4 regions of the Streptomyces sp. NPDC002566 genome follow, and region 4 is predicted to be linked to each of the others. Evidence: riboswitches for the same ligand, from Rfam matches in the RefSeq annotation. Region 4 holds a riboswitch; each other region holds the start of a gene.
The links. Region 4 has a riboswitch for cyclic di-AMP ahead of ACFYXA_RS23760 (transglycosylase family protein). Riboswitches for the same ligand answer to the same signal wherever they lie in the genome.
Positions count from the first base shown of each region.

Region 1: linked by a shared signal. The riboswitch ahead of ACFYXA_RS00440 (M23 family metallopeptidase) and the one ahead of ACFYXA_RS23760 (transglycosylase family protein) in region 4 are both predicted to bind cyclic di-AMP.
Region 2: linked by a shared signal. The riboswitch ahead of ACFYXA_RS24195 (M23 family metallopeptidase) and the one ahead of ACFYXA_RS23760 (transglycosylase family protein) in region 4 are both predicted to bind cyclic di-AMP.
Region 3: linked by a shared signal. The riboswitch ahead of ACFYXA_RS03750 (peptidoglycan DD-metalloendopeptidase family protein) and the one ahead of ACFYXA_RS23760 (transglycosylase family protein) in region 4 are both predicted to bind cyclic di-AMP.

Region 1 is NZ_JBIARD010000001.1:108,337-113,817, forward strand. Features, by position in the region: gene ACFYXA_RS00430 (M16 family metallopeptidase) at 1-724, shown strand, start outside; gene ACFYXA_RS00435 (M16 family metallopeptidase) at 721-2,109, shown strand; cyclic di-AMP (ydaO/yuaA leader) riboswitch at 2,316-2,483, shown strand; gene ACFYXA_RS00440 (M23 family metallopeptidase) at 2,497-3,258, shown strand; gene ACFYXA_RS00445 (GntR family transcriptional regulator) at 3,481-4,173, shown strand; gene ACFYXA_RS00450 (HPr family phosphocarrier protein) at 4,446-4,727, opposite strand; gene ACFYXA_RS00455 (GNAT family N-acetyltransferase) at 4,904-5,481, shown strand, end outside.
Region 2 is NZ_JBIARD010000006.1:17,870-23,350, reverse strand. Features, by position in the region: gene ribA (GTP cyclohydrolase II) at 1-186, opposite strand, end outside; gene ACFYXA_RS24210 (MarR family transcriptional regulator) at 390-911, opposite strand; gene ACFYXA_RS24205 (dihydrofolate reductase family protein) at 962-2,095, shown strand; tRNA gene ACFYXA_RS24200 (tRNA-Met) at 2,195-2,268, shown strand; cyclic di-AMP (ydaO/yuaA leader) riboswitch at 2,621-2,779, shown strand; gene ACFYXA_RS24195 (M23 family metallopeptidase) at 2,787-3,833, shown strand; gene ACFYXA_RS24190 (aldo/keto reductase) at 3,909-4,853, shown strand; gene ACFYXA_RS24185 (PrsW family intramembrane metalloprotease) at 4,923-5,481, opposite strand, start outside.
Region 3 is NZ_JBIARD010000001.1:872,000-877,480, reverse strand. Features, by position in the region: gene ACFYXA_RS03765 (TetR/AcrR family transcriptional regulator) at 1-99, shown strand, start outside; gene ACFYXA_RS03760 (SGNH/GDSL hydrolase family protein) at 193-978, opposite strand; gene ACFYXA_RS03755 (DUF6250 domain-containing protein) at 1,105-1,827, opposite strand; gene ACFYXA_RS03750 (peptidoglycan DD-metalloendopeptidase family protein) at 2,003-3,016, opposite strand; cyclic di-AMP (ydaO/yuaA leader) riboswitch at 3,021-3,179, opposite strand; gene ACFYXA_RS03745 (alpha-galactosidase) at 3,486-5,481, opposite strand, start outside.
Region 4 is NZ_JBIARD010000005.1:486,390-491,870, reverse strand. Features, by position in the region: gene ACFYXA_RS23770 (septum formation initiator family protein) at 1-238, opposite strand, end outside; gene eno (phosphopyruvate hydratase) at 381-1,667, opposite strand; gene ACFYXA_RS23760 (transglycosylase family protein) at 1,983-2,693, opposite strand; cyclic di-AMP (ydaO/yuaA leader) riboswitch at 2,697-2,865, opposite strand; gene ACFYXA_RS23755 (transglycosylase family protein) at 3,095-4,156, opposite strand; gene ACFYXA_RS23750 (cytochrome P450) at 4,368-5,481, opposite strand, start outside.

The DNA of each region.
Region 1 (5,481 bases), on a different contig from region 4:
CGAGAAGTACTTCGGGTCCATCCCCGGCCACGACGGCAAGCCCGCGCCCCGGGACGGCTCCCTGCCGGACGTCATCGGCGAGCAGCTGCGCGAGGTCGTCGAGGAGGAGGTCCCGGCGCGCGCCCTGATGGCCGCCTACCGTCTGCCGCAGGACGGCACGCGCGAGTGCGACGCCGTCGACCTGGCGCTCACCGTCCTCGGCGGCGGCGAGTCCTCCCGCCTCTACAACCGCCTGGTGCGCCGCGACCGCACCGCGGTGGCGGCCGGCTTCGGTCTGCTGCGGCTCGCGGGAGCGCCCTCGCTCGGCTGGCTGGACGTGAAGACCTCCGGCGACGTCGAGGTGCCCGTCATCGAGACCGCCATCGACGAGGAGCTCGCCCGGTTCGCCGAGGAGGGCCCCACGGACGAGGAGATGGAGCGCGCCCAGGCGCAGTTGGAGCGCGAGTGGCTGGACCGCCTGGGCACGGTCGCCGGCCGCGCCGACGAACTGTGCCGGTTCGCCGTGCTGTTCGGCGACCCGCAGCTCGCCCTGACCGCCGTCCAGCGCGTGCTGGACGTGACGGCGGAGGAGGTGCGCGAGGTCGCGAAGGCCCGGCTGCGCCCCGACAACCGCGCGGTGCTGGTGTACGAGCCCACCGAGCCCACTGAGGGCACGGAGAGCGCCGACGGCGCCGAAGCCGCCGCGACCACCGCCGACGACCACGACGAGGAGGCGGCCAAGTGACCGAGCTCGCCACGATGGACTTCCACCCCCAGCCGCAGGCGGGCGACGCCAAGCCGTGGGCGTTCCCGGCGCCCGAGCGCGGAACCCTCGACAACGGGCTGACCGTCCTGCACTGCCACCGCCCCGGCCAGCAGGTCGTCGCCGTCGAGGTCCTCCTCGACGCGCCCCTGGACGCCGAGCCGGCCGGCCTGGACGGCGTCGCCACGATCATGGCGCGCGCCTTCTCCGAGGGCACCGACAAGCACTCCGCCGAGGAGTTCGCCGCCGAGCTGGAGCGCTGCGGCGCCACCCTCGACGCCCACGCCGACCACCCCGGCGTCCGTGTGAGCCTGGAGGTGCCCGCCTCCCGGCTGGCCAAGGCCCTCGGTCTGGTCGCCGACGCCCTCAGGGCGCCCGCGTTCGCCGACAGCGAGGTCGAGCGCCTCGTCCGCAACCGCCTGGACGAGATCCCGCACGAGCTGGCCAACCCCTCCCGGCGTGCGGCCAAGGAGCTCTCCAGGGAGCTGTTCCCGGCCGACGCGCGCATGTCGCGCCCGCGTCAGGGCAGCGCGGAGACGGTCGAGAACATCGACTCCGCGGCCGTGCGCGCCTTCTACGAGAAGCACGTCCGCCCCGCCACGGCCACCGCCGTGATCGTCGGCGACCTCACCGACGTCGACCTGGCGGCGCTCCTCGGCGACACCCTGGGCGCGTGGACGGGCTCCGCCGCTCAGCCGCGCCCGGTGCCGCCGGTCACCGCCGACGACAACGGCCGGGTCGTCATCGTGGACCGCCCCGGCGCCGTCCAGACGCAGCTGCTGATCGGCCGTATCGGACCCGACCGGCACGCACGCGTGTGGCCCGCGCAGGTGCTCGGCACGTACTGCCTGGGCGGCACCCTCACCTCCCGTCTGGACCGCGTCCTCCGGGAGGAGAAGGGCTACACCTACGGCGTGCGCGCCTTCGGGCAGGTCCTGCGGTCCGCTCCGGACGGCTCGGGCGCCGCCATGCTCGCCATCAGCGGCTCGGTCGACACCCCCAACACCGGCCCCGCGCTGGACGACCTGTGGAAGGTGCTGCGCACGCTGGCCGAGGGCGGGCTGACCGACGCCGAGCGCGACGTCGCCGTGCAGAACCTCGTCGGCGTGGCGCCGCTGAAGTACGAGACCGCCGCGGCCGTCGCCGCCACGCTCGCCGACCAGGTCGAGCAGCACCTGCCGGACGACTTCCAGGCGACGCTCTATCAGCAGCTCGCCGCCACCGGCACCGTGGAGGCCACGGCGGCCGCCGTGAGCGCCTTCCCGGTGGACCGTCTGGTGACCGTGCTCGTCGGTGACGCGGCGCAGATCAAGGAGCCGGTCGAGGCTCTCGGCATCGGCGAGGTGAAGGTCGTCACGGCCGACTGAACCACCCGCACGCGCGCGTGGAGTCCCGGTGACGGATGTGTCACCGGGACTCCCTGTTGTCCGGATGATGTCCGAATTGAGGGAGTGACAGCCTGTCTGCCCTGTGGGATGCGCTACAAAAGGCGGCTTACGTTTGGGAATTGACAGCGGCCCCGTCTAGGTTCGTCCGGGCTGTCCGTCGGGCACTGCGCCGCACCCGCGGCACCGGACAGTCATCGCCGAGTCCCCGTACGGCGCGAGCCAGGGGAGCCGGGGACCCAACTGCGAAGTCCCTGGGGTGAATCGGACGCCCGCGCGAGTCGCGAGGGGGTCCGTAGGAGACCTTCCTGCTCCGAACCCGTCAGCTAACCCGGTAGGCGAGAGGGAAGGAAAGGACCGCTCAACTTCATGGCGTTCACCTGCGCCACCGGGAAGCACCGTCGTCCCGGTCGGATGCGGCGCACCTCTGCGCGCGCGGCGAGCATCGCCGCACTGACCACCACGGGCGTCATCGCCACCGTCGCCTCCGGCTCCGCCGTCGCCGCCGAGCCCACGCCCTCCGTCGAGCAGACCGGCCTCGTCCCGGTCGTCACCGTCGGCGACTCCGTCGCCCAGCGAGTCGACGACCAGGCCGCCGCCCAGCAGCAGGCGGCCGAGGAGGCCGCCGAGGTGAAGAAGGCCGCCGTGATGGCAGCCATGAAGGTCAGGGAGGAGCGCGCGGCCAGGGCGCGTGCCGCCCGCGCCGCCGAGCGCAAGCGCCTGAACACCTTCGTCCCGCCGATCAGCGGCTCGTACGTCTCCACGAGCTACAAGTCCGGCGGCTCCCTGTGGTCCTCCGGCAGCCACACCGGCATCGACTTCCACGCCTCCAGCGGCACCACCGTGCACGCCGTCGGGCTCGGCACCGTCGTCGAGGCCGGCTGGGGCGGCGCCTACGGCAACCAGGTCGTGATCCGGATGAGCGACGGCACGTACACCCAGTACGGCCACCTGTCGTCCATCAGCGTCTCGGTGGGCGAGCAGGTCACCCCGGGCCGGCAGATCGGCCTGTCGGGAGCCACCGGCAACGTCACCGGCCCGCACCTGCACTTCGAGGCCCGCACCAGCCCGGAGTACGGCTCGGACATCGACCCCGTCGCCTACCTCCGCAAGCACGGCTTGAACGTCTGACGCCGCACGGCGCACCGAACCAAAAGCCCGGCCCCCGGGGGACGCACCGACAGCGTCCCCCGGGGGCCGGGCTTTTGCCGTTTTCCCCGCTTCACCGCCTCCGCTGTCCAAAAAATATCCATGGATTCCGGCCCGCCGTCGGAAATTCCCGCACATTGCAATAGAGTCACGGAACGGACGTCACTCGTCGACGTTTCGCGGGGACAAAGGCGGAGGTCGGTCATGCGTATTCCGGCGCACTCGGTGTGCACGGCCATCCGGGACGACATCGTCGCGGGTGTCTACGAGCGCGGCAGCCGCCTCACCGAGGAACTGCTCGCCCGCCGCTACGGAGTCTCACGGGTCCCCGTCCGCGAGGCGCTGCGCACGCTGGAGGCGGAGGGTTTCGTCGTCACGCGACGGCACGCGGGCGCGTGCGTGGCGGAACCGACCGAGCAGGAGGCCGCCGACCTGCTGGAGATGCGCCTGCTGCTGGAGCCGCTCGGCGCGTCCAGGGCCGCCCAGCGGCGCACCGAGGCGCATCTGAAGGTGCTGCGCGGCCTGGTCCGGCTGGGCCAGGAGCGCGCCAGGCGGGGAGGCAGCGAGGACCTGCGCTCCCTGGGCGGCTGGTTCCACGAGACGCTCGCCCAGGCCTGCGGCAGCCACGCCCTGTCCTCCACGCTGACCGGGCTGCGTCACAAGATCGTCTGGATGTACGCGGTGGAGGCGCCGGCCGACCCGGTGGAGTCCTGGGCGGAGCACGGCGCGATCGTGGACGCGGTGGCGCGCGGCGACGGGGAGCGCGCGCGGGCGATCACGGCGCTGCACACCGAGCGCGCCGCCGCCGCGCACCGGCTGCGCTTCACCGGCGGGGACGGGGCGGAGCGTGTGAGGACTTCGCAACACGCCGTCAACACGTCAGGCCGCCGGCATTAACACGGGAGCCGTATACAAAGAGGGGATATTCGGCGGAGACGTATTTCCGCTGCCTTTTCATGTTGCGCGCCCGGAATTGACCGGTCGTGCTTTCCGCGCGTCCGCGAACCCGTACGCCGGCCTTTTTCGCACCTCTCGGAGGAACGGGATTTCCCCCGCCGAAAATTGCCGAAATTGCGGCTGGCCGGCGAGTGGCCGGTGCGGGGCGAAAACGGCGGAGCCGCGCCGCCCGGGTGGGGCGACGCGGCTCCAAGGGTGCCGCGAGCGTGGGCTCAGACGGTCTCGGGAAGCTCCTCGAGACCTTCGGAGACCAGCTTGGCCAGCCGGTCCAGGGCGGCGTCCGCGCCCTCGGCGTCGGAGGCGAGGACGATCTCCTCGCCGCCCTGGGCGCCCAGACCGAGGACGGCCAGCATGGACGCCGCGTTGACGGGGTCGCCGCCCGCCTTGGCGATCGTCACCGGGACGCCTGCGGCCGTGGCGGCTCGGACGAAGATGGAGGCGGGGCGGGCGTGGAGGCCCTCGGCCCAGCCGACGTTGACGCGGCGCTCAGCCATGTGATGCTGCCCTTCGCTGTTCAGGGTTGTCTAGACCAGTGTTCCACACGTGAAGCACCTTGGAACGGGGTCGCCCCGTTCTGCCGGTGGACGTGGGATCGCGGCCTCGACCCCACGGTTTCGTCCTCACAGACTGCCTCGCGCCGTTGTCGTACGCGAGCCGTACTCTGGGCCCCATGCAGAGCGCGCCGGACCGGCACGAGTACCCCGCCCACTGGGAAGCCGACGTGGTGCTGCGCGACGGCGGCACCGCGCGCATCCGCCCCATCACCGTCGATGACGCCGAGCGCCTGGTCAGCTTCTACGAGCAGGTCTCGGACGAGTCGAAGTACTACCGCTTCTTCGCGCCCTACCCGCGTCTGTCCGCCAAGGACGTCCACCGCTTCACGCACCACGACTTTGTGGACCGGGTGGGACTCGCGGCCACGGTCGGCGGCGAGTTCATCGCCACCGTACGCTATGACCGCATCGGCGCCGACGGCATGCCCGCCTCCGCACCCGCCGACGAGGCCGAGGTCGCCTTCCTCGTGCAGGACGCCCACCAGGGCAGGGGCGTCGCCTCGGCGCTGCTGGAACACATCGGGGCCGTCGCCCGCGAGCGCGGGATCCGCCGGTTCGCCGCCGAGGTGCTCCCCGCCAACAGCAAGATGATCAAGGTGTTCACGGACGCCGGGTACACCCAGAAGCGCAGCTTCGAGGACGGCGTCGTCCGTCTGGAGTTCGACCTCGAACCCACCGAGCGCTCCCTGGCGGT
Region 2 (5,481 bases), on a different contig from region 4:
CAGGCACTCGGAGTGCAGCCGGACCAGGGGGACGGGGCCGGGGTCGCCGAGGACCACGGCGACGTGCTCCTGGCCGTCGGCCAGGCCGTGGAAGGTGACCAGTTCGGCGTCGACGGAGTATCCGTCACCGAAGCGCAGCGGCACCCGGACTCGGGCTCGCGGGGTGGCGGCAGGGGTGTCGGGCATGCGGGTCCTCCCGGTCCGGGAAACGGATGCTTCAGATTTGAAGCAGATCGACCGAGCCTGACGCTATCCCATGCTTTAACTTTGAAGCAACCGGGACCGGTTGTGACGTGGGCCATGCGGGGCACGGGTGCGAGCGGCCGGCGTCACTCGTGCCCGGTCGGCCTCACTCGGTCCCGGTCGGTCTCACGCGGTCCCGGCCGGTCTCACTCGTTCCCGGAGCACGGCGACGACCGGCGGCGCCACGGGAGGTCCTCCGGCGCGCCCTCCTCGCCGTCGCCCTGGAGTCCCCGCGTGACCTGCGTGAAGATCTCCTCCAGTTGCCCCACCTGCTCCGGCGTGAGCCGGTCGAACAGGAAGGCCCGGACCGTGTCGACATGGCCGGGCGCCGTGTTCTCCAGGACCGTCATGCCCTCGTCGGTCAGGACCGCGACGCTTCCCCGCCTGTCCCAGCGGCAGTCCTCGCGCCGCAGCAGCCCGTCCTTCTCCAGCCGGGTGACCGCGTACGTCAGCCGGCTGCGGGTGATCTTCAGCCGTTCGGCGAGGTCCGTCATCCGCAGCCGGCGTTCCGGCGACTCGGAGAGGTTCGCGAGGATGGAGTAGTAGAGATGGGGCATGCCGGCCTCCTGCTGGAGCTGCCGGTCGATGGCGTCCTCCAGGAGGAGGTAGCCGGCGACGTAAGCGCGCCAGGCGCGCTGCTCCTCGGGGGTGAGCCAGCGGGTCGTCATGCCACCAGTGTAAGTTTGCTTCAAACTTGAACCAAGGGAGAGGTCGCGCGATGCCGTACCCGTACGTCCTGCTGTCCGCCGCCGTCTCCCTCGACGGCTACCTGGACGACACCGGCCCCGATCGCCTGCTGCTCTCCAGTCCCGCCGACTTCGACCGGGTCGACGAGGTGCGCGCCTCGGTGGACGCCATCCTGGTCGGCGCCGGCACCATCCGCGCGGACAACCCCCGGCTCCTGGTCAACTCCCCGGACCGCAGGGCTGCCCGGGTCGCTTCGGGCCGCCCTGAGTACCCGCTCAAGGTCACGGTCAGCGGCTCCGGCGAGCTGGACCCGGCGGCGAACTTCTGGCGCACGGGCGGCGAGAAGGTCGTCTACACCACCGACGAGGGAGCCGGGCGCGCCCGCTCGCTCGGCATCGCCGCCGACGTCGTCCCGCTCGGCCCCGCCCTGGACTGGCGCCGGCTCCTCGAACACCTGCATGACGTCCGGGGCGTGCGGCGCCTCATGGTCGAGGGCGGCGGGACGATCCACACCCAGCTCCTCCAGCAGGGCCTCGCCGACGAGATCCAGCTCGTCCTGGCTCCCCTCTTCGTGGGCGACGCGGGCGCGCCCCGGCTCTTCGGGCCCGGCGGCTACCAGGGCGGACGGCTGCGGCTGGTCGAGACGCGGCGCATCGAGGACGTCGTCCTCACCCGCTACGAGCCCACCGCGCCCGGCACCGGACCGCTGCCCGTCGCCGCCGACCGGCACTGGCTGGCCCTCGCCTGTGAGCTGGCGGCCGCCTGCCCGCCGTCGCGGACCGCGTTCAGCGTGGGCGCGGTGGTGGTGGCCGCCGACGGGACGGAGCTGGCGCGCGGTCACTCGCGGGAGGCCGGCGACCCGGTCGTCCACGCGGAGGAGGCGGCCCTCGCGAAGATCGACCCCGCGGACCCCCGGCTGGCGACGGCGACCGTGTACAGCAGCCTGGAGCCCTGCGCGCAGCGCTCCTCCCGGCCGGCCCCCTGCGCCCGTCTGATCCTGGACGCGGGCGTCCGCCGTGTGGCGACGGCCTGGCGGGAGCCGGACACCTTCGTCCGCGAGGCCGACGGCAGCGGGCTGCTGGCTTCCGCGGGAGTGGAAGTGCTGGTGCTGCCCGAGTACGAGGAGCGTGCCAGAGTTCCCAACAGCCACCTGACGGCACCCTGAGCGCGCCCCGGTTTCCGGCCCGCCCGGGCCCTGAGCGCCCCTGATCCGGGCGGTGGTCATTCGGGGTCCCGCGCATGGTCTACACTGGTGTCATACCGACGCGGGGTGGAGCAGCTCGGTAGCTCGCTGGGCTCATAACCCAGAGGTCGCAGGTTCAAATCCTGTCCCCGCTACTGAAGGCCGAGGGCCGGAACCCATTGGGTTCCGGCCCTCGGTGCGTCTCCCTCCGGAGGGCTACCCCGTGTACCGCCCGGGAGGGATGACTCCCTTGATCGCCGTCACATAGTGTGACCGCATGAGCGCCCTGCGCATGGCGTCCGGGCGCCCGTCACTTGTGGTGTCCGGTTCAGGAGTGACCCGTAGGGGTGGAGGGGCGGTCAACTCGCCCGTTTTTCACCGCTCATGGGGAGAACGTCCAGGCCAGAAATGTTGTTGATCAAGAAGAACGGCTTGGAAACATGCCCCTGCGTCTATTAACGTTCGATAACGCAGCGCGGTCGTCCCAGCCGACACAAGAGTCGGCTCCGTGCGCACGCGCCGAATCCCGCAAGGGAACCGGGGAACCACCACCATGGGGTGAATCACGCGAAGCCGCCGTATGACAACGGCCGGTTTACGCGCGTAGGAGACCTTCCCGCTCCGAACCCGTCAGCTAACCCGGTAGGCGACGGAAGGAAAGGAGTACGCCCGCGTGGCGTCCAACCGGCCTGCCGCAGAAGCCCCCTCCGTGCCCAGCCAGACGTTCGGCTATGGCAGCTACCGCACCGACGAGGGCCCCTGGGAGGAATGGAACCCCACCGCGGAGTCCGTTCGCCCGGTTCGCGGCCGGCATCGTGTCGCCAAGCAGCGCGGCGGACTCGCCCGTAGCTCCACGGTTCTCGGCGTCGGCGTCATAGCCGCAGTCGGCGGCGCCGGCATGGCCAGCGCCAACACCGGCAAGCCGCCGGTCTCCATCTCCATGCCGGACCTCCCCTCCGTGGGTTCCCTCATCTCCGACGATGACACCCCCCAGGAGAGCGCACCGGCCCTCGCCGCCTTCGGCAGCGTCACCGCCGAGCCGGTGGCCACCGCGACCGCGGACCAGACCGTCGCCGAGAGCACCGCCGACGCCGGCGAGGTGCTCCGCAGCCGGATCATGGCGCAGGCCGAGTCGCAGCAGACCCAGATCGAGGCCAAGGCGGCCGAGGCCGCCAAGGCGGCCGCCGTCAAGGCCCAGGCTGACGCCGCCGCGAAGGCCAAGGAGGAGGCGGAGGCCAAGGCCGCCGCCGCGAAGCAGAAGGCCGCCGAGGAAGCCGCGGAGAAGGCCGAGGCCGCACGCCTGGCCAAGCTCGCCGGCCAGTACACGCTGCCGACCTCCTCGTACACCCTCACCTCGACGTTCGGCGAGGCCGGCGCCTACTGGTCCTCCGGGCACCACACCGGGCTCGACTTCGCCGCCCCCACCGGCACCCTGATCAAGGCCGTGCACAGCGGCACGATCACCTCGGCCGGCTGGGACGGGTCGTACGGGTACAAGACCGAGCTGACCCTGGACGACGGCACCGAGATCTGGTTCGCCCACCAGTCCTCCATCAGCGTCAGCGTCGGCCAGAAGGTCACCACCGGCGAGGTCATCGGCCGCGTCGGCGCCACCGGCAACGTCACCGGCGCCCACCTCCACCTCGAGGTGCACCCCGGCGGCGGCAGCTCCGGCATCGACCCGGCGGCCTGGCTGCGGGACAAGGGACTCAACCCCTGAGGTTGTCCTGACGTTTGCGAACTCTTGGCCGGAGGTGCGGAATGCGCACCTCCGGCCTTCGCGTTGAAGTGAGGCATGACTTCTCTGCGCAAGCTAGGTTCCTCCGACCTCGAGGTCTTCCCGCTGGCCCTCGGGGGCAACGTCTTCGGCTGGACCGCCGACGAGGCGGCCACCTTCGCCGTCCTGGACGCCTACACGGCCGCAGGCGGCAACTTCCTCGACACCGCCGACTCCTACTCCGCCTGGGTCGAGGGCAACAGCGGCGGTGAGTCCGAGACGCTCATCGGCAAGTGGCTCCGTGCGCGCGGCAACCGCGACGACGTCGTCGTCGCGACGAAGGTCAGCCAGCACCCCGACTACCAGGGGCTGACCGCCGCCAACATCAAGGCCGCCGCCGACGCCTCCCTCCGCCGCCTCGGCACCGACCACATCGACCTCTACTACACCCACTTCGACAAGCCCGAGGTCCCCGTCGAGGAGATCGTCGGCGCGCTCGACGAGCTGGTGAAAGCGGGCAAGGTGCGGCACATCGCCGCCTCCAACATCTCGCCCGAGCGACTGCGCGCCTCCCTTGAGTTCTCCGACCGCGAGGGACTCGCCCGGTACGTGGCCCTCCAGCCCCACTACAACCTGGTCTCCCGCGACACCTACGAGGGCGCGCTGCAGGAGACCGCCGCCGAGGCCGGTCTCGCCGCCGTCCCCTACTTCTCGCTCGCCTCCGGCTTCCTCACCGGCAAGTACCGGCCCGGCGCGACGGTCGACAGCGCGCGGGCCGAGGGCGCCGCCAAGCACCTCGAGACCGAGCGGGGCCGGCGGGTCCTGGTCGCTCTGGACGAGATCGCCCGGGCGCACGACGCCGAGGTCGCCACGGTGGCCCTGGCCTGGCTCGCCGCCCAGCCGACGGTGGCCGCGCCGATCGCCTCCGCGCGGACGGTGGACCAGCTGCCGGCACTGCTCGCGGTGGGCGGACTGAAACTGACGGAGGCGGAGGTCGCGCGGCTGACGGAGGCTTCTGCGTGAGCGGTGCCGGAATGGCGTGAGCCGTGGCGGAGCGTCACCCCGTCTGAGGCGGGTGCCGTTCCTCGGGGCTCACCCGTAGGGAGTGTGGCCCGGGTGGGTCGGAAGCCCCGTGTGTCCTGGGGAGCCCGCGTGTCCTGAGGGCGCGGGGTGCCCCGGAGGGGCAGGCGCGGGGGGTCCGGCGTATCCGGGCCCGCCCACGGGTGCGGGCTGTCCCATGTGACCGGGCTGTCCGGCGTACCCGTGCTGTCCCGCGGGGCCGGCGGCGTGCGGGTGTTGGCCCCCGTACGACCCGTAGGCGCCGGGTGCTCCGTGCGTCCCGGGGCCGCCGGGCGCCCCGTGAGACCCGTACGACCCGGATCCGCCGGCTGCCCCGTAACCCGCGGGCGACCCGTAGCCCCCGTACGGCCCGGGTCGTACGGGTCCGGGGTGCGGGTACGGTCCCGGCACCGGGTGCCCGTACATCCCGTGGACCGGCCAGGGCGGCACGGTCACCGGTACCGGAGGGGCCGTCATACGGGCCGCGTGCTCCAGCGCGGGCCGGGCCACGTCCTTGCGTCGCCACAGCTCGTTCAGCAGCTCCCGTTCCCGGGAGACGAAGTCGGCGCCGGCCCGGCCGAGCCGCCCCCGG
Region 3 (5,481 bases), on a different contig from region 4:
CAGCTGACGTCCTACCGGGGCGGGGTGTCCCGGGCGAAGGCCCACGACTGGGTCGAGGAGACGCTCACCCGGGAACTCGGTCTGCCGACAGGGAGTTGAGCAGCAGGCAGCGTCCGGGTGGACGCGCCCGCGCACGGCCGGCCGCACGGAGGGGCCGCTCGCGCCGACGCGGTCCCTCCGATGGACGGCCTCTCACGCCACCGACTGGATCCACACCTTGATGTCGTCCGGCGACAACGCGCCCTTGGCCGTGACGTGGTCCCCGGAGGACTCCCCGCGCAGCCTGCGGCCGATCCACGGCACGAGGTACTCGCGCGCCCAGTGCACGTCGTCGCGGCGGACGTCGAGGGCGCCGCGGGGCGGCAGCGGCGGCCAGGGCTGCTCCGGGTCGGCCGGGACCTCCAGGCCGAGCACCTGGCCGGCGCGCAGCGCCACGCGCGTGTGCCCCTCCGGGGAGAGGTGGAGCCGGTCGTGGTCCCAGGCCCGCCGGTCCTGCACGGACTTCAGCGACCACAGGTCCAGCACCGGACAGCCGTGGCGGTCGGCGATGGCGCGGACGTGCCCGTTGTAGGTGGCGATCTTGCCGCGCAGGTGTTTGAGGACGGGGACGCCTCGGGTGTCGAACCCGGTCGTCACCATGACCGTGCCGCACACCGCGGTGAGTCGGGCGATCGCCCGCTCGAACCGCTCGGCGACCTCGTCGGGGTCGGTGCCGGGACGGAGGATGTCGTTGCCGCCCGCGCAGAAGGAGACGAGGTCGGGCGCGAGTTCGACGGCCCTCGGCAACTGGTCGGCCATGATCTGGTCGAGCAGCTTGCCGCGGACCGCGAGGTTCGCGTACCGGAAGTCGCCCTCCGGGCGCCGGTCCGCGAGCAGTACCGCGAACCGGTCGGCCCAGCCGACGAACGCCCCGTCGGGCCCGGGGTCGCCGACGCCCTCGGTGAAGCTGTCCCCCACCGCCACGTACGACCCGATCACTGATCTGCTGTCATTCTTCGAATCGTCTGCCACAGCAGTGCATGATTCACCGTCGAATGTGACCTACGCGACCGTAGGCAAGGGTTGACTGGCGGTGAGAAAGGACACCCCTAAAGAATTTGCCAATCAAGGAATAAGGGACCACACGCGGAAGTCGTCGATGCGGAAGTGGCTCCACGTGGTGCGGAACGCGAAGTGCCCGCCGGTGTAGGGCTCGGGGTCGGTGTGGTCGAACACGAGCCGCCCGTTGTTCCACCACTGGACGGTGGAGCCGTCGGACACGATGCGGACGTGGTTCGGCTCGCCCGCGACGAGCAGCGGCTCGGTGTAGTCGTACAGCAGCGGCCGTTCCCCCGGCCGGCCGACGTAACGGCGCATCCGGGTCGTGGTGTTGGAGTTGGCGCCGTAGCCGACGTAGTACGTCGTGAGGTGGTCGTACTCCGCGAGGGCGCCGCCCCTGGGCGTGGCGAAGAGGTCGTCCGGGGAACGGACGTCGACGGCGTTCCAGAAGTTGTTGAGGTCGGAGACGCGGTCGTTGGCCCCGCCGGCGGAGACGGGGGTCGCCGTGTACTGGAGGACGTACGGTCCTTCGAGCCGCTCCCGGTACCAGATCGTCGCGCCGGCGGGCACGTCCACCTCGAGGGTGCCCCGGGAGGCGGTGACCGTGCCGCCGTTCTCCAGTTCCACGGCCCACCGGCACAGGCCGTGCCGGAAGTCGTCGTGGGCGACGAGCCGACGGCACCGGGGCGCGCCGCCTGCGGGGGCGGCGTTCGCGGTGGCCGCGGGGGCGATCGCGGCAAGGGCGGCGCCGGCGGCCAGGGCGCCGAACGCTCTGCGCGAGGTCGTCATGGGGGAACGGCTCCTTCGTGACGCGCGGAGTACGGCGGACAGCGCGGAAAGCGCTTGCCCGCCGACGGGCGGAGCTCACTGTGCCCTCGCCCCGCCACCGCTGTCGACACCCCGGGAGCCCTGCCACGAGACCGCAATACGACGATCACGGACTCGTGGCGGCCACGGGGGCCCGTCAGCCGACGGAGACGCCGCGCGCGCGGAGGTAGGCGACCGGGTCGACGTCGGAGCCGTAGTCCGGCGTGGTGCGGATCTCGAAGTGCAGGTGCGGTCCGGTCACGTTGCCGGTCGAGCCGGAGAGGCCGACCTGCTGGCCGGGGAAGACGCTCTGGCCGGCCGAGACGGAGAGCGCGGAGAGGTGGGCGTACTGGGCGTAGTGGCCGTCGGCGAGCCGGATGACGACCTGGTTGCCGTACGCGCCGCCCCAGCCCGCGGAGACGACCGTGCCCGCGCCGACGGCCTTGAGGGTGGTGCCGGTCGGGACGACGAAGTCGACGCCGGTGTGGTAGCCGCTGGACCACATGCTGCCGGACATCCGGTACGGGGTGCCGACGGACGCGTCGGACACGGGGAGGCGGAAGCCGGAGACGTTGCCGCCGCCGCGGGTGGTCTGGCCGGCCGACGCCTTCGTGGCGGACCGCGAAGAGTGCGACGACTTCGAGGAGTGCGAGGAGTGCGAAGACTTCGAAGAGTGGGAGGACTTCGGGGCGGACGACTTCGAGGAGTGCACCGAGCGCGAGCTCTTCGACGCCGTGTCACCGGAACCGGCGGCGCCCGCGGAACCGGCCGCCGCCCGCTTGCCGATCGACAGCTTCAGACCGGGGTGGATGAGCGAGGGGTCCTCACCGACGGCCTCGCGGTTGTCGGCGTACAGCTTCTGCCAGCCGCCGCGCACGTGCTGCTCGTCCGCGATCCGGGAGAGGTAGTCGCCGGACCGGACCGTGTAGGTCGTGGTGTTCGCCGCGGCCGGGGCCTCGGCCGCGGCGGAGCGCTGCGCGACCGGGACGGTCTGCACGGGCTTGTCCGAGACGGAGGAGACGGACTGGGCCGCCGACTGGGCGGGAGCCGCGTGGGCGCCGGCGGCGCCTATGAGCGGGAGGGCGAGTGCCGCGCCGCCGGTGCCGGCGGCGGCGATGGAACGGCTGAAGCGCGGGGCCTTGGGACGGCGGTGCTTACCCTTCGCGGGCATGGCGGGTTCCTCTCCGGCGCCTGCGAGGTGAGCTGTCGGGTGCGGGCTGGAGATGCCCGGCCGCGCCGGAGCGCGGCTTTACCCCAAGCCTGTTCCGGAGACCGGAACAGGCGGTCGTGCCTGTGGGTCCCCCGCTCCTGCCGTGGACGGGTGAGTGTCTGCGGGTTCCGGTCGGCGGCAGGATTCGGCGTCCGTCCGGATTGGCGTGAAACCTAAGCGACCCGGACACGCGGCGACAAGCGACACGTGCCCCGGTGACGTCCGCGTCGTGATCCGCTGCGCCGCGCTCCCGTCACACTCCGTGCACCAGGTGACGGATTCTGCGGGAAACGCCCATGAAAACTCCACGAATTACGTGAACATGGCTAATGACGCACGGTCACGAATATGACGCTGCTCACGCCGCACCGTTCCAGCGCCCCTTATTCCAGACCGAGTTGAACGAAGAACTCCAATGCGGGTAGAGCGCTCAAATGCGACGCAGACGGACAACCGTCGCATCGAGGTCACCACGCAGTCCCGTGCGCAACCCGTGATGCAACAGCACCGCCCCTCGGTGCACTTCGCCCGTTTCGAGGCATTCGTACGACGCCTTCGGGTCCAGGCCGCGCAACCGCACCGCCGGCGCCGGCTCACCGTAGCGCTGCGCCTGGAGCCAGGCGAGGACGACGCTCTCGTCCCCGCGCACGTACTGCACCGCGCTCAGGCCGCCCTCGGGGGCGCGCAGCCGGTGGAGGTCGCCGTGCTGGACGAGGGGCCGGATCTCCTTGTAGAGATCCACCCAGCGCCGGGCCTCGGCGAGTTCCTCCTCGGTCCACTCGGACAGGTCGCCGCCGACGCCGAGCACTCCCGCCATCGCGCTGACGAACCGGAACCGCAGCGAGCTGACGCGGCCGTTGAGCTGGGTGTTGGGACTGTCGGTGACCCAGGCGGCCATCACCCGCGCGGGATGGATCTGACTGAAGCCGTGCTGGATGGCGAGCCGGTCCAGCGGGTCGGTGTTGTCGGAGGTCCACACCTGGTCGGTACGGCTCATGATCCCGAGGTCGATCCGCCCGCCGCCGCCCGAGCAGGACTCGAAGGCGACACCGGGGTGTGCCTCCCGCAACCGGTCCAACAGGGCGTACAGGCCGCGCACATGGTCCACCCAGAGCCGCTGCGGATACGGGTCGTCCGGCCAGCCGGCGTCGGTGAAGCAGCGGTTGAAGTCCCACTTGACGTAGTCGATCGGCGCACTGGACAGCAGGGTGTCGAGCCGCTGCCAGAGGTACTCACGGACGTCCTCGCGGGCGAGGTTGAGGACCAGTTGGTTGCGCAGTTCCGTCCGCTTGCGGCCCGGCTGGAACTGCACCCAGTCGGGGTGCGCCCGGTACAGGTCGCTGTCCGGGTTGACCATCTCGGGCTCGACCCAGATGCCGAACTGCATGCCGAGCGCGTGCACGTACTCGGCGAGCGGCTTCAGGCCCTTGGGGAAGCGGTCCGGGTTGGGCGTCCAGTCGCCGAGCCCCGCGTGGTCGCCGGTGCGCGCGCCGAACCAGCCGTCGTCGACCACGAACAGCTCGACGCCGACGGCCGCGGCGCGGCGGGCGAGAGTGGCCTGCTGCTCCTCGGAGATGTCGAAGTAGGTGGCCTCCCAGGAGTTGAACAGCACCGGCCGGTCGCGCTCGGCGTCGGGGATCACGTGGGCGCGCTGGTAGGCGTGCCAGGCGCGGCTGGCGCCCCCGAAGCCCTCGTCGGTCCACAGGCCGGCGAAGACGGGCGTGGTGAACTCCTCGCCGGGAGCGAGCAGCAGCAGGCCCGAGTCGTCGTGGCCGGCGCCGCCGGTGATCTGCACGCGCGCGTCGGGCAGTTGGGCGACGGAGATCCGCCAGGACCCGGACCAGCCCAGGGCGCAGCCGTAGACCTCGCCGCGCTCCTCGGTGGCGTCGGCGTCCAGGGCGACCCAGGGCAGGTGCTGGTGGCTGGTGTGGCCGCGGCGGCTGCCGATGACCTTCTCGCCGTAGGTGAGGGGCGCGCGGGTGAGCCGGGACTCCGCGGCCCAGCGGCCGTGCAGCTGGGACAGCCGCCAGCCGTCGCGGTCGGGGAGCGTCCAGACGGCGGAGTCGGCGCGCAGCAGCTCCAGCGGCTCGTCGCCCTGTCCGCCCTCGTGGCGAAGGGTCGTCCAGCGCTCCACGACGTCGCCGCGCATCCGGTAGTGCAGGGTGACGGCCAGTCGGCCGTCGCGGAAGCGCAGCCGCAGCTCGTCGCCCTCCTCGCCGGCGTCCGTCTCATGGCCGACGAAGGTCCACTCGGTGCCGCGCCGTCCGGTGGTGCGCACCGACAGGGCGGGCCGCACGAAGCGGGCCCCGCCCTCCACGGGGTACTCCTCGCGGCCGTCGAGGGGGGACTCGAAGGCCCAGTAGTCCGGCAGCGGGCGCACGGCGAGCGCCTGCGCGTCGGCGAGCTCGATCCGGGGGCCCCAGTGC
Region 4 (5,481 bases):
CCCGCTCGCGCTGGAGGTCGGCGATCTCGGCGCGCTGGGAGACGTACTGGCGCATCGGGTAGGCGAGGGCCACCACGAGCGAGCACAGGACGAGCGCGAGCAGGGCGGCGCGGCCGGTGAGGCGGGAGCGGCGGGCCTGCCGTTTGGTCTGCGAGCGGTAGACACGGGCCGCCGTCTGCTCGCCGAGCAGCCTGATCCTGGTCGTGGTGGAGAACCGGTCCCGGTCCCTCACGGACATGTCCCCGCCTCCCGTCTCGTCCCGCGTGGCACGTGTTCCGTCCCGCGTCACACGCGCGTACGTCCCCGCACACGGTACGGGACCGGGTACGGGGACGTACGTACGACGCTGCCTGATGAGGACGTCAGGCCGTGGCCGCGTCTCAGTTCGTGAAGCGGAACCGGGGGAAGGCGCTGCGGCCGGCGTACACCGCGGCGTCGTCGAGGATCTCCTCGATGCGCAGCAGCTGGTTGTACTTGGCGACGCGGTCCGAGCGGGCCGGGGCGCCGGTCTTGATCTGACCGCAGTTCACGGCGACGGCGAGGTCGGCGATGGTGACGTCCTCGGTCTCGCCGGAGCGGTGGGACATCATGCACTTGAAGCCGTTGCGCTGGGCGAGCTCGACGGCGTCGAGGGTCTCGGTCAGCGAGCCGATCTGGTTCACCTTGACCAGCAGGGCGTTGGCGGCGCCCTCCTCGATGCCGCGGGCGAGGCGCTCGGGGTTGGTGACGAACAGGTCGTCGCCGACGAGCTGGACCTTGTCGCCGAGGCGCTCGGTGATGGTCTTCCAGCCCTCCCAGTCGTCCTCGAACAGCGGGTCCTCGATGGAGACCAGCGGGTACGCCTCGACGAGCTCGGCGTAGTAGTCGGTCATCTCGGCGGCGGAGCGCTCCTTGCCCTCGAAGACGTAGACGCCGTCCTTGTAGAACTCGGAGGCGGCGACGTCGAGCGCCAGGGCGATCTGCTCGCCGGGGGTGTAGCCGGCCTCCTTGACGGCCTCGAGGATGAGGTCGAGGGCGGCACGGTTGGAGTCCAGGTTCGGGGCGAAGCCGCCCTCGTCGCCGAGGCCGGTGCTCAGGCCCTTGCGCTTCAGCACCTTCTTGAGGGTGTGGTAGACCTCGGCGCCCCAGCGCAGGGCCTCGGAGAAGGACTCCGCGCCGATCGGGGCGATCATGAACTCCTGGATGTCCACGTTGGTGTCGGCGTGCGAGCCGCCGTTCAGGATGTTCATCATCGGCACCGGCAGCAGGTGCGCGTTGGGGCCGCCCAGGTAGCGGAACAGCGGCAGGTCGCTGGCCTCGGAGGCGGCGTGGGCGACGGCGAGGGAGACGCCGAGGATGGCGTTGGCGCCGAGGGAGCCCTTGTTGTCGGTGGCGTCCAGGTCGAACATGGCCTGGTCGATCAGGCGCTGCTCGGTGGCGTCGTAGCCGACGAGCTCGGGGCCGATCTGCTCGATGACGGCGAGGACGGCCTTCTCGACACCCTTGCCGAGGTAGCGGTCGGGGTCACCGTCGCGGAGTTCGACGGCCTCGAAGGCGCCGGTGGAAGCGCCGGAGGGGACGGCGGCACGACCCGTGCTGCCGTCGTCGAGGCCGACCTCGACCTCGACCGTGGGGTTGCCTCGGGAGTCCAGGATTTCCCGGGCTACGACGACGTCGATGGACGGCACGAGCATCTCCTTCATGGGATGTGACGCTGGTTCGACTAGAGCCTAACCGCCCCGGGGCCGTCGGCAGCCGACCGACCGTCCCGTGGACAGACAGACGGTACACATTGTTCCCGGCCGGAACAAAGAGGGGTGGCGAGGAAGGCGGGCGAACACCGGGAGAACGCCCGGCGGCGGGAAGAACGAACCCCGCCCCGGTGCGTACGGGGGAGAACGCACCGGGGCGGGGAGCCTGTGGGGACGGGGGCGGCCCTCACGAGGCCCCGGGTGTGCGGGCCTCGCTCGTGAGGACGCTGCGGCTTCGGCCGGAGCCGGGCGTCACTTCAGGTGAAGCTGCTGGCCCGGGTAGATGAGGTTGGCGTCCTCGACGATGTCCTTGTTCAGCTCGAAGAGCTTGGCCCAGCCGCCGGCGACCTTCTGCTTGGTGGCGATGGTGCTCAGGGTGTCGCCCTCGACGACCTTGTACTCGCCGTCGCCCTTCTTGACCTTCTCGCCGGTCGGCGTGGTGACCGTCTTCTGGCTCTTGACGGCCGGACGCTCGGTCGAGCGGGAGGCGCTCTGCTTCTCGGTGGAGCGGCTGCCCGAGTCCGAGGAGCCGGAACCGCTGCCGGAGGAGCCGGAACCGGAGCCGCTGCCGGAGGAGCCGCCGGTGTACGCGGCGCCGGACAGGCCCTTGCCGCAGACCGGCCATGCGCCCTTGCCCTGGCTCGACAGGACCTTCTCGGCGACCTGGATCTGCTGCGACTTGCTCGCCTTGTCGGCGGTGGAGGCGTACTGCGTGCCGCCGTACGCGGACCAGGTGGAGGCGGAGAACTGCAGCCCGCCGTAGTAGCCGTTGCCGGTGTTGATGGACCAGTTGCCGCCCGACTCGCACTGGGCGACGGCGTCCCACTCGGAGGAGGTGGCGGCGGAGGCGTTGCCCGCGGCCATCAGCGGGGCGGCGATGGCGACGCCGGTGACACCGGCCAGCGCGGCGGCACGGGTGGCCTTGGCGGGACGACGGTGCTTGCCCTTGGCGGAAAACAGCATGGTGGATCCCCTCACCGACGCCTACGAGGTGAGCTGTCGGGTTCGGGCCGGTTGGGTTGCCCGGCCACTCCTCCGTCGGAGGCGTGGCTTCACCCCTAGCCGGATCCAGCTGAACCGCTGGGCCCGGCGCTTACCTTGGGTCCCCCGCTCCTGCCCGCGGCGCATGATGCGACGACTGTTCCCGGGCGGCCGTCGGCAGGATTCGGCGTAGCGGCAGCCGGGGCTCGGGTTGCCGAGCGGTCACGACCGTAGGCACGGAACCGACGGAATATCAAAGACGAGAGGGGCCTCTGAGACTCATCCCACACTTTCACCGAAACGGACATTTATGAGCGAAATGTGACGTGAACTCCCCCCGTTTCGGGGGGTTTTCGGCCCTCTTGATCCACTCCTCCGCCGGGTCAGCCGACCACGGTGACCAGGGTCTGACCGGGTGCGATGTCGGCCGGGTCGGCGCCGATGGAGTCCCGGTTGGCGTCGTAGAGGGCGCGCCATCCGCCGTCGACGCCAAGGGAGTCGGCGATGGAGTCCAGGGAGTCGCCGTCGCGGACGGTGTAGGTGCCCGCGGCGCCGAGGGGATTGGCGGCGTGGCGGCCGGAGGAGGGGGTGGTGTCGCCGGCACTCTCCTCCGCGGTGGAGCCGCGGTGGCGTCCGGAGCCGAGGGCGTCGGCGCCGGGCGCCTCGGCGTCGGCGGAGCCCGCGGTGAGGGAGCCGGTGTCGACGAGGCTCCAGGAACCGGCATCCTGACCGGACTTGTCCGACTCGTCCAGTTTCGGGGACTCGGTGGGCGAGCTGTCACCCGCCTGTGCCCCACCGGAGCCGGCCGCGCTGCCCGGCTTCGACGAGCCGTCACCCGCAGGGGAGGGCGATTCGGATGAACTGGACGAAGGGGAGGAAGGAGACGAAGGTGACACGGAGGGCGAAGACTGCGAATCACCCGCACTCTTCTCCGATCCGGCGGAGCCGCTGCCGGACTCCTGGGAGGAGCCCGAGGAACCGGAGCCTCTGGAGAGGTCGGCCAGGCCGGAGGTGATCGAGGAGTCGGACGAGTCGTCCGCGAGGCCGGTGTCCACGTCGCCCGTGGCCGCGTCGGCGGTGAGCCCGGAGGTCAGGCCGCAGGTGCCCCACGCGCCCACACCCTCGCCGGCGAGGACCTTCTGGGCGACGGCGATCTGCTGGTTGCGGCTGGCCAGGTCGGGACGCGAGGCGTAGTCGCTCCCGCCGTACTTGTCCCAGTCCTCCTGACTGAGCGACAGACCGCCGTACTCGCCGCCGCCCTGGTTCGCGCTCCAGGAGCCGCCGCTCTCGCACTCCGCCACCCGGTCCCACACGGTGCCGTCGGCCGCGCTCGCCGCCGAGGCGCCGAGCAGGGGGATGGCGATGGCGGAGCCGGTCACACCGGCCGCGACGATGAGGGCCGGGGCCTGGCGGGGGCGACGGTGACGACCGTTCCCGGTGAGCATGCGAACGCCTTTCTCGAGACAGCAGTGCCCTCGCGGCGAGCGAAAGAGGGTCGCCGCGTTGACGAGTGAACGTATCGGCAGACGATCGCTTGTCACAAGTTAATGCCGCGTAGATCACGTGAAGATCACAGAGTTGAGAATCGGTCACCTTCGTTTCGCAATCCGGTCACACGCCATCAGGTTTGGGAGCCGGCGCGAGGTCTTCGCGGAGTCACCGTTCGACCGGGGTGAACTCCACGGGGAGGGTGCGCAGTCCGCGCATGATGAGGCCGCCGCGCCACCTCAACTCCTCGGGTTCCACGGCCAGTCGGAGGTCGGGGAGACGGGTGAGGAGGGTCGCCAGCGCGGTCTGCCCCTCCAGCCGTGCGAGGGGCGCGCCGAGGCAGTAGTGGATGCCGTGGCCGTAGCCGAGGTGCTGGTTGTCACGGCGGCTCAGGTCGAGGGTGTCGGGTTCGGTGAAGCGTTCCGGATCGCGGTCGGCCGCGGCGAGGACGACGAGGACGGGATCGCCGGCGGCGATGTCCTGGCCGCCGATGCTGAGCGGGCGGGTGGCGAACCGCCAGGTGGCGAGCTCCACCGGGCCGTCGTAGCGCAGGAGTTCCTCCACGCCGTTCTCCAGCAGGGCGCGGTCGCCCGCGGCGAGGGAGTCCTGCAGGCGGTGGCGCTGACCGGGGTGGGTGAGCAGGGCGTAGGTGCCGTTCCCGATCAGGTTCACGGTGGTCTCGAACCCGGCGAACAGGAGGATGAACGCCATGGCGGCGGCCTCGTTCTCGGTGAGGTGCTCGCCGTGGTCGGAGGCGCGGATGAGACCGGAGATGAGGTCCTCGCCGGGGACGGGTTCCGGTGTGAGGGCCTCGCGTTTGCGGTGGATGAGCTCGGCGAGATAGCCGCGCATCTTCTTCACCGACCGCGCGACTCCGCCGCGCGGCCCCCCGCCGTGCCGGATCATCATCCCCGCCCAGTCCCGGAAGTCGTCCTGGTCCTCGCGGGGGACGCCCAGCAGGTCGCAGATGGCGTAGATGGGCAGCGGGAAGGCGAAGTCGTGGATGAGGTCGGCGCTCCCCCGCGCCGCGAACCGGTCGATGAGGTCGTCGGTGAGCTCCTGGACGCGGGGCGCGAACTCCGCGACCCGGCGGGGGGTGAACGCCTTGCTGACGAGACGCCGCAGCCGGGTGTGGTCCGGCGGGTCGATGTTCAGCAGGTGCGTCATCAACTCGGCCTTGCGCTCACCGGGGATGCCGGTCTTGCCCTTGGCGTGGGCGGGCTCGGCGTGGTGCGCGGGGTTCTTGGAGAGCCGCTGGTCGGCGAGGGCCTGCTTGGCGTCG